DNA from 4 places in the Pontibacillus sp. HN14 genome. Region 1 is predicted to be linked to each of the others. Evidence: predicted binding sites of a transcription regulator. Region 1 holds the regulator's gene; each other region holds the start of a gene.
The links. The regulator LexA, encoded in region 1, represses DNA repair genes until DNA is damaged. The targets are predictions, from matches to a motif close to CGAACATATGTTCG.
Positions count from the first base shown of each region.

Region 1 (4,589 bases):
AGAAAAAACACACGAAGTGCCTTCGTGTGTTTACATTAATGTTTTTTATTACGTTCTTGTTCTTGCTTTAATTTGTCAGGTGTTACATCGTTACCTTCAGGGTCTACTACTTTCATTCCTTTTAGCTGACTCTTAAAGGAATTACGGAAGTTCTTCAGGTACTCCTGACGTAATTTTTGTTGTTCTTTTTGTTCAGTCATGGATAAGCCTTGTTGTTTGGATTTATGAGATAATTCGTTAATTCGGTTTAATTTATCTTGAGAAATCATTTATATGCTCCTTTACTTGTTGGAATCCAAGTAAAAAAGGCAAGGGTCCCATAAGGATGCTTGCCTTTCTACTATTTATATCGTAACGCGTTTAGGCTTTGTTTTCAAGTGAAACGAATTCTTTGTAACGCCTATGTACTGTAGCCTTAGATACATCAAATCCCATTCCTCTAAGGGTGGCTGCTATTTCTTCAAACGTCAAATTGTTCGATCGAAGACGAACAACCTCCTCGATCGGAAAGTCTTTTCTCTCTCGCCCTTGTGCTAGATGCTGATTAGAGAGGTTAGCAGCAGGATTATATCCTTTATCCACCGCACGCCTCATACCACGCTTAATCTTAATGTTATGTATTTTCCTTTGATATTCCTCTACAATTCCTACAATTTGCAAAACCATGGAGTCTGATTCAGAAAGTGTAAGCACTCCGTGGTGAGAAACAGCATAAACAGGGACTTCAAGTTTAGTAAGTTGATGAAACAAGGCAATTTTTGTATTCCCCCGCCCAAGCCTTGTCTCATCCTGGATTAGTAGCACATCCGCTTCTTCGTTTGCTAATATTTCTAAAACTTCTAAGATCCCATCTCGTTCTATATCATACCCGCTTGCCTGCTCTTCTATTGTTTTATGGATTTCAAATCCGTGTTTAGTAGCCAATTCTTCTAGTTCGATTCGTTGCCGTTTTAAAGACGAAACTTGTGCTTCCTTTTCTGTGCTGACGCGACAATAGATGATTGCTTTCATAGAATCTCCTTTTTTCTCTATCATATAGCGGTGTCCCTATTTAAGTAAAGCCTAACTTAAGAGTAACCCAATATACATAAAGGCTAAGCCGCCTGCAAATAACAAGAAATATACTATGTCTAGTTTTGATAGATTTTGAAACATATTCATCGCCTCCAGAAAATAAGAACTTTTGTTCGTGTCTACACATCATTATATACGAACATTCGTTCTTGTCAACACATTTGCGAACGAATGTTTGTATATCGTTTCCTATCATGGTATAATGACGGTAATAAATGATATGTACGAGGTGTAAAGAATATGACGAAACTATCAAAAAGGCAGGAAGCAATACTAGATTTCATTAAAAACCGTGTACTAGAAAAAGGCTATCCACCTTCTGTAAGAGAGATTGGTGAGGCTGTAGGACTAGCATCTAGTTCAACCGTTCACGGACATTTGTCAAGACTAGAGAAAAAAGGCTATATCAGAAGAGACCCTACTAAACCAAGAGCTATTGAAGTATTAGAGTTAGAAGAAGATGCCATCACTACCATTCCTAAAGGAGAAGCAACGTATGCTCCTGTAATAGGTAAAGTTACAGCAGGTATGCCAATTACAGCTATTGAAAACATTGAAGAGTATGTTCCTCTACCTGATACGCTTGCCGCACAAGATGACGATATATTCGTTCTTGTGGTGCAAGGTGAAAGTATGATTGAAGCTGGAATCTTAGACGGGGATATGGTCATTGTACGACGTCAGCAAACAGCACAAAACGGTGATATTGTAGTGGCTATGACTGAAGATGATGAGGCTACGGTCAAACGTTTCTTTAAAGAATCAAATCACATTCGCTTGCAGCCTGAAAATGCTACAATGGATCCAATAATTGTTCAAAATGTAAGCATTCTTGGAAAAGTTGTCGGATTATATCGCCATATTCACTAAACTCAATATAAATACGGAAACATTGAAAAAAGCATCGAATGATTATCATTCGATGCTTTTTCTTATATCACTATTAATAAATATCTGTTTGATCATTTTGTCTGTAAATTTTTTTGTAACAAGATGAGTATGTTAAAAAATAAAAACCCTCAACACCAATGGCATCAAGGGTTTTCAATCTTAGTAAGTTGATAAATACTGTTCGCGCTCCCATGGGTGAACCTGTGTACGGAACATATCCCATTCGATTTCTTTCGCTTCAATGAAGTGTTCAAATAAATGTTCGCCTAATGCTTTCACCATTATTTCGTCCTTTTTAAGCAATTCTAATGCATCAGAAAGGGTTGCCGGCAAGTCTTGAACACCGTGTTTTACTCGTTCTTCTTTATCCATTACATAAATATTTCGATCAACTGGGGTTGGAGCTTTCAAGCCGTTCTCGACACCATCTAGTCCAGCAGCTAATAGGACAGCCATAGCCAGGTATGGGTTCGCAGAAGGATCTACACTACGAACTTCTATACGAGTACTTAACCCTCGAGAAGCTGGGATACGAATCAATGGACTGCGGTTTTGACCAGACCACGCTACATAACATGGAGCTTCATATCCTGGAACTAAGCGTTTGTAAGAGTTAACAGTCGGATTCGTCACAGCTGTGAAATTCGTAGCATGCTTCACAATGCCCGCGATGAACTGATAAGCTGTTTGACTCAATTGCTGATCGCCCTTTTCATCAAAGAAAGAATTTCCCCCGTCTTTGAATAAGGACATGTTACAGTGCATTCCTGAGCCGTTCACACCAAAGAGTGGTTTAGGCATAAAGGTAGCATGTAAACCGTGTTTACGAGCTATTGTTTTAACGACGAGTTTAAACGTTTGGATATCATCGCAGTGCTTTAATGCATCTGCGTATTTAAAGTCGATTTCATGCTGACCTGGGGCCACTTCGTGATGAGACGCTTCTATCTCAAAGCCCATCTCCTCTAACTCAAGAACAATATCACGGCGACAATTTTCACCAAGGTCAGTTGGCGCTAAATCAAAGTAACCGCCACGGTCGTTTAATTCCATAGTTGGTTCGCCTTTTTCATCTAACTTAAATAGGAAAAATTCAGGTTCTGTACCAAGATTAAAAGCAGAGAAGCCAAGCTCTTCCATTTTCTTTAAGTTACGCTTTAAATTATAGCGAGGACAACCTTCAAATGGGGTACCATCCGGATTATAAATATCACAAATAAAGCGGGCTACTTTCCCTTTCTCAGATGTCCATGGAAATACAACAAACGTATCAAGATCAGGATACAAAAGCATATCCGATTCTTCAATGCGAACAAATCCTTCAATGGAAGATCCATCAAACATCATTTGGTTATCGAGTGCTTTATCAAGCTGACTAAATGGAATTTCTACGTTTTTAATAGTTCCTAATAAGTCAGTGAATTGCAATCGAATAAATTTAACGTTCTCTTCCTGGATCTTCTCCAGGATCTGGTCCTTAGTTAATTTAGCTGCCATAAGCGACTTTCTCCTCCCAGTGTACTTTAGTTTATATTAATGGAAGAATCGTGATAATTCTCCCTGACGCAACGATGATTTACCAAAACGGTTTGCTTGAAATAATTCATTTTTAAGCATTTTTCGTAATTCTTTCTCAGATAATTCTTCTCTTACCTCCTGAATTTCTTCTTCAGAGTATTCAGTTTGAGGTTGAGGTTGTTGAGGCTGCATCGATAACACTTGCTTAATACCAGCAAGATTAACCCCTTTTTCAATTAACGATTTAATTTCTAATAAACGATCAACATCATTGAACGAAAATAAACGTCGATTTCCATCGGAGCGAACAGGATGAATCAAATCATGTTCTTCGTAGTACCGGATCTGTCGCGCAGAAAGGTCAGTAAGTGATTTTACAATCCCTATTGGGAATAGAGGCATCGATCTTCGTAGTTCATCATTCATGATTTAGCCCTCCTTATCGTTACGTTTATTTATATTTATTGTATGTAATGATTCAAATTCTGTCAACACATGTTAGCTTTTTTTACATATTAAAAAAAGCCCTTATGGCGCAAATGAAAACCCATACATAATACCGGGTTACCTTTGAATAACTATAGCCTGGCTTCCCATCTGTTTAAAGGCTTTTTCAAATTGCGAACGATTAACTTTTTGATTCTTTTTTCCATATGGATTATTAATATAAACAGAATCATCCGTATAACCTGTAATGACCACACTGTGAACACTGAAGGTTACATCTATGGCACCTTGAGGCGTAAGCCAAGTTCTAAAATTGCTTACAGGTTGAAACCGGGTAGTTGTAATAATCCAAACAGGCATTCCTTGATTTACATATTCGTATAGTTCAGAAGGATTACTCCCTGTTACATCTTGGGCACGATCACCGACATAACGTTTAGCAAGCTTCACAACCGGTCCGTGATAAGCAGATAAGCCTGGTCCATTTTCCATGTCCCCCACAAACCCTAGATTAGGATTTCCTTTCATACCATTCGAATAGGTTAAAGGAACCCGACTAATTTCTTCAGCTAATTTATTCTTACTCACGTTTATACCATGGTAATGTAACATCATCGCTAAACTTGTTACTTCACACCCGTTGTAAAGTCTAGGCTCAT
Region 1 is NZ_JAJOLR010000001.1:675,184-679,772, reverse strand. It holds gene LQ226_RS03425 (DUF896 domain-containing protein) at 36-269, opposite strand; gene LQ226_RS03420 (YneB family resolvase-like protein) at 361-1,011, opposite strand; gene lexA (transcriptional repressor LexA) at 1,315-1,944, shown strand; gene glnA (type I glutamate--ammonia ligase) at 2,125-3,462, opposite strand; gene LQ226_RS03405 (MerR family transcriptional regulator) at 3,499-3,909, opposite strand; gene LQ226_RS03400 (C39 family peptidase) at 4,048-4,589, opposite strand, start outside.

Region 2 (4,589 bases), 290 kb from region 1:
ATGATCTTATAATTATCATTTTCCACCACTTCATCGTATTGTGTCACTTCATCTGTAAAATACAAAATGCGTACGCCGTTCACACCACATCCGCATCCTTCTATGTCATAGTAAAGGCGCAGATAAGGCTTATGGTCCATCTGCAACTGACGCAATTGATTTAATGCTTCATTCATAATTGTTAATTTCATGATCATACCACCTTCTGTCTTATCTATCTTATAAAATCATAACCGCTCGAGCAACCTTTCTGACTAATCTGTATAAAGTGCCCACATTCATTGACCAATCATTGTGCGTCTTGTACAAACTCTGAATCATACTCTTTTATAAGAAGGAAATCTCCAGGTAAACGCATAAATATGATAATGAAACGATTAAGAATCAAGAGGAGGAATAAAAATGAAACTGCAAGTACAGAAACCGATTTTCGCCGAATCTGCTAGTCTCTTTGTAAACACAATGAGTGAGTACGAGGATACGGTGCTGTTAAAAAAAGATCACTGGGTCGTGGATGCTAAAAGTCTTTTAGGAGTGTTAGCAGTCTCTCTACAGCCTGGACAAACAGTAGAACTCGATGTCCAAGGCGGGAACGAAACCGCCATTAAGCAAACGCTTATTGAAAAACAGCTTTTTATAGAAGCATAAGTCATTGAGGACAAGAATGCGTTTCTTGCTGGAGTATCATCCAGCAAGGAATCGCCTCTATTCCGCATAATGCCCGCCAACCAACTTACTTCGATGCTTCGCTGTACCAGCCTTCGTATAGGAAACGGCCCTAAGAAGAGCATCGTTCCCGTATTTGTTTCGGATTTCATCCATCACATAACCAAGATCACGCTTTTTATCACGGTCTTGTTCAAATAAACTAAGTTGCATCGCTTTGTCTTCTGTAATATTAGATAGGCTTATCGAAATCTTCCGAACGGTCTGATGAGAATAAAATTCGTTAAAAATTTGCATACATACATCGTATAACTCTGTTGTAATATTCGTAGGGGATGCGACGGATCTTGAACGGTGAAACCCACCGCCATTCTCAACTTTACTATATCCAATCCCAAGACTAATCGTTCGCCCTGCTTTTTGAGACGCACGTGCACGCTTTGCCACCTCTTCACACATTTCCAAAATGACATAGCGCACTTCTTCCGGGTTCGGGTAATCCCTCATAAGAATTTGACTCTTCCCAAAGCTGATCTGCCCTTCCATAATGGGAGCACCAAGCTCAGAGAGATCTACCCCATTGGCGTGATAGTAGAGCTGATTCCCCATCACCCCAAAGCGTTTCTCCAGCTGTTCGAGAGGAAATGTAGCAAGCTGTCCAACGTTTGTAATGCCTAACCGATTTAACCGTTTCTCCATCCGCGAACCAATCCCCCACATTTCGCTTAACGGCGAAACAGGCCACAATTTTTTCTTTACATCTTCATACTCCCATTGAGCAATCCCATTTTTCTTAGCTTCCAGGTCGAGGCATAATTTAGACAGAAGCATATTTGGCCCGATTCCAATTGCACATTGGAGGTGAAACGTCTCAAACAACTCTTGTTGGATCATTCGAGCAACCTCTTTAGCGTCTCCCCATAATCTCTCCGTTCCCGTTACATCCAGAAAACTTTCGTCAACACTGTACGTGTGAATCGCTTCTTTTGGAACATAACGATTAAAAAGGCGGGTAATTTCAGTTGAGATGTGCAGATAAATCCTCATTTGTGCAGACACTAAATGGATTCTCGGATCATCTGGGATCTCAAATAAACGACTCCCTGTCTTAATACCGAAATCTTTCTTTAACGCTGGCGAAGCTGCCAACACCACACTTCCCGGGCGCTTTAAATCTGCTACCACAGCAAGATGGGCCCTCATTGGATCTAGCCCTTTCATGATGGCGGCGCAACTAGCATAAAAACTTTTCATATCCACACACAAAATACTACGTTCCGGGAACGACTGATAATCAATCACCGCATTCATAAGTTACCCTCCCGCGAAATACGAATGTTTGTTCGCATGATCTATTATCCTTATTATGCGAATGTTCGTTCCCATTTTCAAGTGGCGATGTTTTCCTTTTTTCGACATTTACTCTTCATCACATAGTTCCCTTCTTATATAAAACAAAAATCCTCACGAGTTGTGAGGATTTATTTCTTCTCAAATTGTTTGCGCATCACTTTCTCTGTAAGTCCAGGCATAAGTTGATAAAGCTTTGAACCGGCTTCCATCCAAGAAGGCAAATTAATTTCTCTCTTAGATGTAAACAAATGCTTGATCACTTTTTGAGCTACAACATCAGGATCTAACATGAAGCGCTCAACGGACTTTTGATAAGCTCCATCAGGATCAGCCTGATCGAAAAAGTTTGTTCGAACAGGGCCCAGATTCACCCCTGTTACATAAACCCCTTTTGGTTTTACTTCTAAGCGAAGAGCGTTTGTGAAACCTAGAACCGCATGCTTCGAAGCCGCATAGCCAGATGCTTTCGGAGTAGACATCTTACCAGCCTGAGAGGCGATGTTCACAATATGCCCCCCTTGTGCAACAAAATCAGGAAGCACTACTTTCACACATTGAATGAGACCAAACACATTCACTTGAAACATTGCTTCATACTGCTCTATACTCGTCTCTTCTACCGACTCAAATATACCAAACCCTGCATTGTTAATTAAGGCATCTACAACTCCGAATCTTTCCTTTATCATTGAAAAAGCCCGTTCAATATCTGAGCGTTTAGCCAAATCACATGAAGCGGCATAACCCCTCACACCGGTGCTCTTCTCTATACTGTCAATGAGTTCATTCAAACGTTCTCCTCGTCTGGCTAAAAGGATCGGTAGACCACCCTTTTTAGCTACATGCCAGGCTATGCGTTCTCCAATACCACTCGATGCTCCCGTAATAACCACTTTCTTATTCGTTAATACATGCGTCAAACTTATCACCTATTTTGCTTCATAATAATAAACTCCATCTTCTAAGTGTACATGAACGCGCCCTTCCTCTTCCAATACATCAAGTTGCCCGACGGTTTCTGACATCGTTAAACCAAATTGTTTTTCAATGTGTTTTGGAAATAGCTGTTTACACACTTGAAATGGAGTGAGAGGTCCCTCTTCCAACATGTGATATACCTTATTAGACCGGTATTCCTGCTTTTTCATACGTTCTTTAATTAACTCGTTAGGATTCGTGAAAACCGGGCCGTGACCAGGATAAACTTCTCGTATATCCATATGTAAACACTTATCCAATGTTTTTTGATAAGTGACAAGCGGCCTAGGACGCGGACCACCAGGTAGGCGAGGTGGCTCTAACAAAGGATTGGAAGAAATGTGGTAAAGCAAATGATCCCCCGACAACATCGACTGGTCAAGAGATCTGTAAAACGATAAATGACTCTCGGCATGCCCAGGGGTTTCCATAACCGACCAATCTGGATGCCCTGGAATTTGATCTCCTTCTTTTAACGAGCCAGTTAGTGTGCCCTCCGCCACATATTTAAGAGGATCACGCAAATGTTTAAAGAAGGCTTCATGAGTATGATCTACCCCAAACTGCTTATATAACGTATAGAAAAACGTTTGAAAACGATTTAAAAACGTCTCATCTCTCTCAAGCCATCTTTTATTGTCCTCATGACCATATACTCCTTCTAATTGTTCAAAGCGATCAACTAAACCTATGTGATCAGGATGGTGATGTGTCAGAATCACTTGTTTAATATCGTTAGGACTGTAACCAATCGCGTGTAATTGGGATTCTAACGCTTTCCAAGCTTCTTCTGTTTTTACGCCCGCATCAATTAGAGATAGCGTTTCTCCCTTTAGTAAATACGTATGCACATCCCCCACTGCAAATGGCGTTGGAATGGACAGTTGATAGATCTTATCTGTTGTTTGAACCATAGTGAACCCCCAAACACTGAATGATCATTCAGTTTTTCTTCTATTGTACTCCTTTCTATGGAGTTTGTCATGAATCAAGAACGAAAAAAGGAATGAACATCTCCTCTTTTTGAAAGACTAGAAGAGGGTTAAAGAAAGAAAAGATAAAAATATTTTCCCGGTCGTTGCCTTGCCCCTGGTTTTTAATATGTCCATTTGAGTGCGATAAAAATGAAGAAAAGCCATCGCTGAAAAACTCTAACACACCAACACGTTGGCGTGTTAAAGTACATATCTTTTCTTTTCTTTGTACACCTGGTGTGGAATATTTCATTTCCATAAATATGAAAAATCTTTTTTAACACTATTTATAATATTCGACAAATTGCGCATTTTACAATAAACCTTTAAATCTTGTCGAAGTTTTTCTATAATTCTGTAGTACTCTTAACGATGCAAATTGTTTGAAAAATCATAAGAAAAAGAAAGGGAGATCCAACTATGGAGGATACTCAAAAGCGCGGTTGGGTTACGAAGGCGCTTGACGTCATCGAGCGCGTCGGGAATAAGCTTCCCCACCCAGCAACCCTTTTTGCCATACTAGCAGGATTGATCATCATCCTCTCAGGGATTATGGCAGCCCTTGGAGTTACGGTTGAAGACCCCATTAAGGGAGAGACGGTTTCTGTCTTTAACTTA
Region 2 is NZ_JAJOLR010000001.1:960,732-965,320, forward strand. It holds gene LQ226_RS04950 (iron-sulfur cluster biosynthesis family protein) at 1-191, opposite strand, end outside; gene LQ226_RS04955 (HPr family phosphocarrier protein) at 403-648, shown strand; gene LQ226_RS04960 (DNA polymerase IV) at 706-1,977, opposite strand; gene LQ226_RS04965 (SDR family NAD(P)-dependent oxidoreductase) at 2,148-2,939, opposite strand; gene LQ226_RS04970 (MBL fold metallo-hydrolase) at 2,949-3,911, opposite strand; gene LQ226_RS04975 (hypothetical protein) at 3,979-4,230, opposite strand; gene LQ226_RS04980 (AbgT family transporter) at 4,392-4,589, shown strand, end outside.
Region 2: a site for LexA is predicted at 1,999-2,012, ahead of LQ226_RS04960 (DNA polymerase IV). Genes of this name have one in related genera too.

Region 3 (4,589 bases), on a different contig from region 1:
CGAACAGATCGCGTCTGTTAGGGGCATCTTTGGTCATCCACAAATAACAGTGCGGAATAGGGAATTCACGCTTGTCCAGAAGTAATCTCACCCCTTTTGTGGTATAATATGATTAATAAAAGTTTTTTCGAGGGACCGCATACCAGTGCGGTCTTTTCTTATGCTCGAAGGTGCTTAGTCACACCCTCATGAACAGGAGCAATTCGGCATTTCAACCTTCCGTATCTGGGAGGAAAGGAAGGGCCCCTATTCATGAGGGCAAGACTACTTGCCCTTTAATACATTTAGTGATATTATGAATCTAGACGTTGTTGGTAGTCAGCAGGCTTTGCTGGCTGCCTTTTTTTGTGTTTTATTTAGTGATTTAACAAAGTGGTCGGCTTGATCAACTAGGTTTCGATTGGCTAAAGCTTGTTTAATTAATGCATTAGCCTCTCCCGCCTTCATCAACCGGCTTGCGTATTGGACGTATTGCAAGATTCTTTCCTCGCTTTCTCCTTTAACCCAAATTCAACCGCATGCTCCATAGCATCTATAATCGTCTTTGGGTCAATTTTTTCTCCTGTATTTAACGCTCTCTCTACAATCCAATCAAGACTTCCAAAGAGAATTGAATCCCTCACATCTCGGGCAATTTCATCTGAAGCTTCGATTTGATTTGCGATAGCAGAAATGATTTTGTGATTTTCTTCCTCTGTCATAACAATGCTCCTTTTCTGAATTTTATTGAGCTACCTCACCACATAACCTTTTGCGATCATCTCTCGGTTATGATTTTCTAACAGTTTGGTATAATGTAATCCGTATGGTTCCAGAGCTCGTAAGAACACCCAACCGCAAGTCATAGATTCAATATACTCCTGAGCGATTTCTTCAAGCTCCCGGCGTTCTACGTCTGATATGGATGAACCTGGCTTGAGCATGATTTTCTTTGCTTTCTTCACTGCAACTAACGCTTCTTCTAATTCTTCCTCTGACTTCATTAATACAGAAGAAGGATGATGATCGACGTTATCTCCATTTAATTGAGGAAAGAAATAAGGACCGAAGTAATCGGCGGCAGCTTCCATCACCATATCTAAATCTTGATACTTCTCTAAAGCATGTTGGAAGATATCAGATGGAACTTTTGCTCTTCCGTTCTCGTAAGCAGAAATCGTCTCTCTTGAACAATTCGCTTCCATACTCAAATTCGTTTGACTATCCCCACATTGTTTCCTAGCATTCTGAAGTGCTTTACCAATTGGCACCAGAATTACCTCCTTTTTTTACCCTCACAAATCTTGTGATTCGATATAATGGCATTAAACAGATTCATGATGCTGATTTCTCAGAGGTATTTGAAGTGGATTCCTGTTCTTCTTGCTCACGTTCTCGTTTGCGCTTTTCGGCCGCTATCCGAACAGCTGAAGGGTAAAGCGCTTGGAAAAACTTTTGCGTTTGCTCTTCGTTTAAAACGATTTTCATGAAATCACTCCTTTACACATGTTTATGAGCAAGCCCCCTCAGACTATCCATAAAAAGTTACTTCTGTTCGAGTTAGTTAAATGGCTTGTCCCGGCCCTTTTTGTTCCAAATCGCTACATTGTTCTTCAAAAAAAATCGACCATTCAAAGTCTAGAGTTGAGGCAATTTTTTTTGCTACAGAAACGCTAGGGTTTCTGATTCCATTCTCAATTTGAGTATAATATGCTCTCCCAATATTGGATTGTTTTGCTACCTCTAATTGCGTTAATTCTTTCTTTTTTCTTATTTTACTTAGCCACATTCGTTGGTTCATTTACTCACCACCTTTTGTAGCGATTTGCGACTGTATAACCAAAGTATAATGTAGCAATACGCAACTGTCAACACAAACATGTACTTTTTTGCTACATTTATTTCATGTAGCAAATTGCTACTTTATAATATAAATAGTTTATAAAATATATAAAAATACATTTTTAACAAAACATGATCAATATATTAACTAAAGGAAGTGCTTTGATGATTGGTCAAAAGCTTAAATATTTGAGACAGAGGGAAAAACTTACGCAAGGAGAGCTTGCTGAAAAACTGAATATTAGTCGAGGAACTTACGCTCATTACGAGTTAGGAAAAAGAAATCCAGATTATGAAACACTAAATAAGATAGCTAACTTCTATAATGTTAGTACTGACTTTATCCTGGGGAGATCCTACGCAGAATCTAGTGAGGTGAAAGATGCCTTTGATCCCCTTGAGGAACTCAAACAATACCTTATAGATAATAACATGCAAGATATGGATCTTAGCTTTTATGATCTTAACTCATGGAAAGACCTCACGCGTGAAGATATAGAAGAAATTAAAAATCACTTCGAATGGGTTCGAGAAAAAGCTAAGAAAAGAAAAGATGACTAATAAGGGTTATAAATAAACTTATAATCCTATTGGTCTTATTTTTCACCCAAAAAAGAACATTTGTTCTATTTTTTCTCCTAATTGGAAGTGGATAGCAATTCAATTATTTAGTAGAATTATCTAAAGCCTGATAAAATAACAAGGCTTTTCCAGTTCATAAATAGTTTTGTTACAAGTGGGAGGATTCTTTATTGAAGTACGAATACACAAGGTTAGAAGATCAAATCAAAGAACTATACACAGCTATGGGGATCCATTGCCCGTTTGATATGGAGCTAGGTTATATATCATCCTCTTTAAAAGTAGATCTGAATATTGGAGAGCATGGACCCTTTCGATCTGGAAACTCCATTCATTTGCAAATTCATGATACACCTGAAGAACAATGGGAAAGCTTCGGTCATGAAATCTGCCATGTTCTTTGGCATGCGGGAAATCAGCTTTTTATGGCTAACACATACCGTCTGAAACAAGAATGGCAAGCTAGGAATTTTGCTCTTCACTTTTGTGTACCTACTTTCATGTTACTTAAATTAGATCTTCCAGAGCGTCGTTGTGAAGCCGTTGAACTTATAGCTGAAACATTTGGTGTCACACATACTTTTGCCAACCAAAGACTTCAACATTTAGAAAAACAATACCTGGGTAAGATGGTATGGGAGGAAATTGTGAGAAATGGTTTTTGTTCCCTGGGATAAGTCGTTGAACTAACAGGCTCACGCTCTATATAATATAGGTAACATTATTTAACGGAGGTGATGAACATGAGAGCAGCTAAATACAGACGTGTTTCAACAATTATGCAAGTTGAAAAAGGTGTCAGTTTGGAAACTCAGAACGAGCGCCTTAATGCTTACATCACCTCTCAAGGGTGGACGTGTGTTGAGGACTACGTAGATGATGGTTTCTCGGCTAAAGACCTTAAACGTCCAGGAATGCAACAGTTGATTGAGGACATCGAGTCTGAGAAATTTGATGTTCTGCTTGTTTATCGTTTGGACAGATTCATCCGATCAGTGTCTGACCTTCATAAGCTGTTAAAACTTATGGAGAAACATGATGTAAAGTTTAAGTCAGCGACGGAGGTTTATGACACCACTACTGCTGCTGGTCGTTTATTTATTACACTGGTTGCAGCTATGGCTCAATGGGAACGTGAGCAGACAGCTGAACGTGTTTTCGAAAACATGATGAGCCGTAGTGAAAATGGCTATCGAAATGGAGCTCCTGCCCCCTATGGTTATGACATTATAGAAGGTAAACTTGTAATAAATCATGATGAAGCTCAATGGGTTAAATATATCTTTAAGAAAGCACTCACACATGGTTCTCAATACATTGCTAAGCAACTTAACAAGCGTGGAGTCAAGACGAAAAAGGGAGAGATTTGGAGTGACTTCTCTGTTCGTTATTTGCTTCGCAATCCTATTTACATTGGACAAGTTCGTTGGAATCATCGAAGTCTAGCTAAAGGGAAATTGACTGGAGAAGATATTATTACCCCTATCCAGCAAGAGGACTTTGAACCTCTTATTGAAGAGGAAGATTTTAAAGAGGTAGCTTTAATTATGAAGAACAGAAGTAAAATGGCCTTTAAAGCAAACACCCCCTATCCATTCTCAGGTATCGGAAAGTGTGGAAAATGCGGTAAAAGCTTAACGGGTAGTAGTAAGAAAAGAAAAAACAACACGGTCCATAGATTCTACAAATGCCAGGGACGGTTTAAGTTTGGTATTTGTGATCAACCTGTTATTGCTGAAAACACGCTAGAAGAAACCTTCTTCAATGCACTAACAGTATCCATTGATAACTTCCAACCATCGAAAGAGACTTCTAATGCTGATCCAGAAGTGGATAAAGAACATATTGAGAATGAACTTGAGAAGGTTAAGTTGAAACGTGAGCGCGCTGAAGAAATGTATCTAGAGGGCGATATTGATAAGAAACGTTATAAAGATATACTAGAGAATGCTCGATCCACTGAGGAGGATCTAATGAAAATGCTAAAGGAAGAAGTATCGGAAGTAGCAAGCGAAGAAGATGTAATGCTTGTTCTACAGAATATCAAGGAAACCTACCCTCAAATGTCATTTGAAGACAAGAAAATTGCCATCCAAACCATTTTCGAGTCCGTCACCATAGATATCATAAAAAAAGCACGAACCGGCAAGAATGCTGAGCCAGCTGTGCTTGAGATTACGGATTAC
Region 3 is NZ_JAJOLR010000004.1:20,991-25,579, reverse strand. It holds gene LQ226_RS13480 (hypothetical protein) at 447-701, opposite strand; gene LQ226_RS13475 (helix-turn-helix domain-containing protein) at 732-1,250, opposite strand; gene LQ226_RS13470 (hypothetical protein) at 1,315-1,467, opposite strand; gene LQ226_RS13465 (helix-turn-helix transcriptional regulator) at 1,544-1,780, opposite strand; gene LQ226_RS13460 (helix-turn-helix domain-containing protein) at 1,954-2,382, shown strand; gene LQ226_RS13455 (ImmA/IrrE family metallo-endopeptidase) at 2,574-3,080, shown strand; gene LQ226_RS13450 (recombinase family protein) at 3,147-4,589, shown strand, end outside.
Region 3: a site for LexA is predicted at 2,436-2,449, ahead of LQ226_RS13455 (ImmA/IrrE family metallo-endopeptidase). Genes of this name have one in related genera too.

Region 4 (4,589 bases), on a different contig from region 1:
GGAAGAGTGGAAACCGAGAATCCAAGAGATGATTCCTTCTTACGGGTTAACATTAGCTGACCACCCTGAGCTTCTCAAGGATATTCATAAGAATACAGATCAAGCACTTGGTTTAAATAAACGACCTCTTTATAGTTATCTTTCAGAGGAAGAAAACGATATAAGTCAGACTTCTTAAGACGTAGTAAAAAGGACTTTTCTAATGAAAAGTCCTTTTTTATATAAGTAACGTTTGTTTTGCGTAGTGTACGGCAATTTGGGCCCCGAGCCTTGCATTCGATTTTACAAGTTGGATATTAGCCGCTAAACTCTTACCTTCTGTTGCTTGGTTCACTTGATCTAATAGAAATGGTGTGACGTCTTTTCCTTCTATATTTAGTGACTTTGCCTTTGCAATCGCTGAATCAATGACCCCGTTAATGAACTGCTCATCCATTGCATATTCTTCAGGAATTGGATTAGCAATGACAGCCCCTCCATTGATCTCTAACTCCCATTTAGCTTTAAGAATAGAGGCAATCTCACTAGGCGCGTTCACTTGATAATGAACAGCAAATGGGGAGGTGCGAGTGAAAAAGGCAGGAAGCGTCTGCGTCTGATAGCCCATGACAGGCACGCCTTTTGTTTCTAAGTACTCAAGAGTAAGACCTAAATCTAAAATTGACTTAGCGCCGGCACAGACAACGCCTACATTGGTATGAGCTAACTCCTCTAAGTCCGCAGATATATCCATAGTGGTTTCACCCTCGCGATGGACGCCGCCGATTCCTCCTGTGACAAAGATCTGGATACCGGCTAGTTCTGCACAAATCATCGTAGCTGCAACGGTTGTGGCACCTGGTTTTTTAGTAGCTACTAGATAAGGAATATCTTTACGGGAGGCTTTGGCTATATCGTTTCTTGAGCCTAGTTCTTCAAGTTCTTCGTCTGTTAAACCGATTTTAATCTTTCCGTCTAGAATAGCGATCGTTGCCGGCACAGCTCCGTTCTCGCGAATAATTTGTTCTACCTCTCTTGCTGTGGCTACATTTTGTGGGTACGGCATTCCGTGAGAGATTATTGTTGATTCAAGAGCTACAATCGGTTTACCGTGTTTTGCTGCTTCTTCAACTTCTGGAGATCTTGTTAAGTGTACGTTCATATTTTTTCCTCCTGAGCGTTTAATAGTTGGGGAGTTAAATCTGGACGAACGGTGTAATGAGATTGGATACATAAAGTCGCACTTTGAAGGCCTGTTTGAATCGCTCCTCTTAGCGTCTTTCCTTCTAACCATGAATAGATTACAGCAGCTGCGAACGCATCTCCGGCTCCTGTTACGTCTTGTACTTCTGGTATAGTAGCTGTTTCATATAGCTCGATGCCCTCGGCTGAACCCACCATTACTCCGTGTTCACCCCAGGTAACGGTTACATAGGATACGCCACGCTCCAGCCAATAGGTAACGGCGTCCTCCCATTGCTTATTCGTTTCAATTGTCATCCCAAGATAAGACGCGCTCTCTTCCACGTTTGTCATTAACCATGTAAGGCCGCTCAAATCTTTAGGCAGACGCTTCATTTTAGGGATCGATACGGTAACAAAAGCAAGCGGTACGTGAAAGCTTTGTGCCTTCTGCAAGAGATAATAGAGACCTTCTTTGGGACAATTTAAATCTGCGATGATGCAGGAAGCTTGTTTCAGTTTCTTATCGTGTGTGCTTAGTAAAGGAGGGAGGATATAGTCATAGACTTCCATATCAGCGAAAGCTACAGTCATGTCTCCTTCAGCGTTTAAGACAGCCGTATAGGTCCCGGTAGAGGCAGACGGAATATGAAGAACGGTGTCTAACTGGATGAGCGACGAGGCACGTTCAATGATTTCCCAGTCCGCATCTTTACCTGCAGCTGTAATTAAACTTGGATTATAGCCAAGTCTACCCAGGTTTTCTGCTATATTCCGAGCCACTCCGCCCACACTGTAACTTGATTGCACCGGATTAGACGTATGAAGCTGAAAAGGCTCTAAACTACGAAACTTTCGGTCAACGTTGGCCCCCCCTACACATACGACCTGTTGGGAATCATTCAATACATAGGCACGCCCTAATAAAACATCTTTCTGAACAAGACTTGAAACCAGGTTGGCTACAGTGGAACGTGATAAATGAAGGGTTTCTGATAAGTCTTGTTGAGACACATAAGGGTTCTTTTGAATTAACTCATAAACTTGGCGTTCTCGTTCTGTCAGCTTCGCGGTGGACATAGGGATCACTCCAAACTTTAGTTTGAATAAGTAAACATTTGTCATTTATACCGTATATGTATTTTTGTGGTGTGTAAATAATTGTAAGAGAAGTCGCACGTCCGACTTCTTAAAAGGGGGAGTCCATCTATTTCAAGAGAGGAGCGTTGGGGATATCGTTTCTCCAGTACTCCCATGGAAAGAGATATAAAAAAAGACATACAAAAAGACGCCCGTCCAAAGGACGAGCGTCTTTCAAAAGTTCTATGATTAGTTGCGAATCAGGTAATCAAATGCGCCTAAGGCAGCATTTGCGCCTGTTCCCATAGAGATAATGATTTGATTATACGGAACATCTGTCACATCACCAGCAGCAAATAGACCAGGGATGCTTGTGGCATTGCGCTTATCAACGACAATTTCGCCAATTTGGTTACGCTCAATGGATTCGTCTAACCATTCTGTGTTTGGAACAAGTCCAATTTGGACGAACACGCCTTCTAGCTTAACGTGATTCTCCTGACCTGTCTCGCGATCCACATACGTAATACCGTTTACGTTAGCGTCTCCAGTGATCTCAGTTGTTTGGGCGTTGGTATGAATCGTTATGTTAGGAAGGCTGTTTGCACGTTCTTGTAAGACTTGGTCGGCTTTAAGTTCTGAAGCAAACTCAAGTACTGTAACGTGCTTCACAATGCCTGCAAGGTCAATAGCTGCTTCAATTCCGGAGTTACCTCCGCCGATCACAGCTACGTCTTTTCCTTCAAATAAAGGACCATCACAGTGAGGGCAGTATGCCACACCTTTATTTTTGAACTCTTCTTCACCTGGTACGCCAACTTGACGCCAGCGTGCACCGGTCGAGATGATGACACTTTTACTTTTTAGGACGCCACCATTATCAAGCCCGAGCTCGAACATACCATCGTTCTTCTCTAAGCTGCTTGCACGCTGAAGGTTCATGACATCAATGTCGTAATCCTTCACGTGTTCTTCAAGGCTTGCAGCAAGCTTCGGTCCTTCTGTGCTTGATACGCTAATAAAGTTTTCAATACTCATGGTGTCTAGAACCTGACCGCCGAAACGCTCAGCTACGACGCCTGTACGAATTCCTTTACGAGCAGCATAAATGGCCGCACTTGCACCAGCTGGGCCACCACCGACAACTAAAACATCATATGGGTCTTTATCTGTAAATTCTTCAGCGCTAGGACCTTCAACAATCTTATCTAAGATCTCTTCTAACGTCATGCGACCACCGCTCAAGAATTCTCCATTAAGATGCAGAGAAGGAACAGCCATCACGTTTTTACTTTCAGCTTCTTCTTTGAAAGCTGCGCCGTCAATCATCGTATGAGTAATACCAGGATTTAAAACACTCATCATGTTTAAGGCCTGGACCACATCAGGGCAGTTATGACAGCTTAAGCTAACATACGTTTCAAAGTTGTACTCACCTTTAATGTTCTTAACCTGATCGATGACACTTTGGTCAACTTTAGGGGCTCTGCCACTAACTTGTAGAAGAGCAAGAACTAAAGACGTAAATTCATGTCCAAGAGGAATACCTGCGAACGTAACTCCAGTATCTTCTCCGACGCGATTCACACTAAAGCTAGGCGTTCTGGATAATTGTGCTTCCTCGAATGTAATCTTAGAAGACATAGAAGCTAGCTCTTCTACAAGAGCTAGCATGTCTTTTGATACTTTATCAGAACCTGCACTAACTTTAAGCACGATATCGCTTTCCAATAGTTCTAGATATTGGTTTAATTGAGCTTTAATATCTGCTTCAAGCATTATGAGTGCACTCCTTTAGATTTTACCTACTAGATCTAGGCTTGGTGTAAGTGTTTCAGAACCTTCTTCCCATTTAGCTGGGCAAACTTCACCTGGATTCTGACGAACGTATTGAGCTGCTTTGATTTTACCAACAAGGTTGCTTGCGTCACGGCCAATTCCGCCAGCGTTAATTTCTACTGTTTGGATAACACCGTCTGGATCGATGATGAATGTACCACGATCTGCAAGACCTTCTTCTTCGTTTAGTACCTCAAAGTTACGAGAAATTGTTTGAGAAGGGTCACCGATCATTGTATAAGTGATCTTGTTAATCTTTTCTGAGCTATCGTGCCAACCTTTGTGAACGAAATGAGTATCTGTTGAAACAGAGTAAACTTCAGCACCTAGTTCTTGAAGTGCTGCATATTCGTTTTGAAGATCTTCAAGTTCAGTTGGGCAAACGAATGAAAAGTCTGCAGGATAGAAGCAAACGACGCTCCACTGACCTTTAAAGTTTTCTTCTGTTACGTCAACGAATTCACCGTTTTTGAATGCTTTCGCGTTAAATGGTTGTACTTCAGTACCGA
Region 4 is NZ_JAJOLR010000007.1:85,815-90,403, forward strand. It holds gene mqo (malate dehydrogenase (quinone)) at 1-178, shown strand, start outside; gene LQ226_RS18090 (pseudouridine-5'-phosphate glycosidase) at 218-1,141, opposite strand; gene LQ226_RS18095 (carbohydrate kinase) at 1,138-2,241, opposite strand; gene ahpF (alkyl hydroperoxide reductase subunit F) at 2,491-4,023, opposite strand; gene ahpC (alkyl hydroperoxide reductase subunit C) at 4,036-4,589, opposite strand, start outside.
Region 4: a site for LexA is predicted at 2,253-2,266, ahead of LQ226_RS18095 (carbohydrate kinase). Genes of this name have one in related genera too.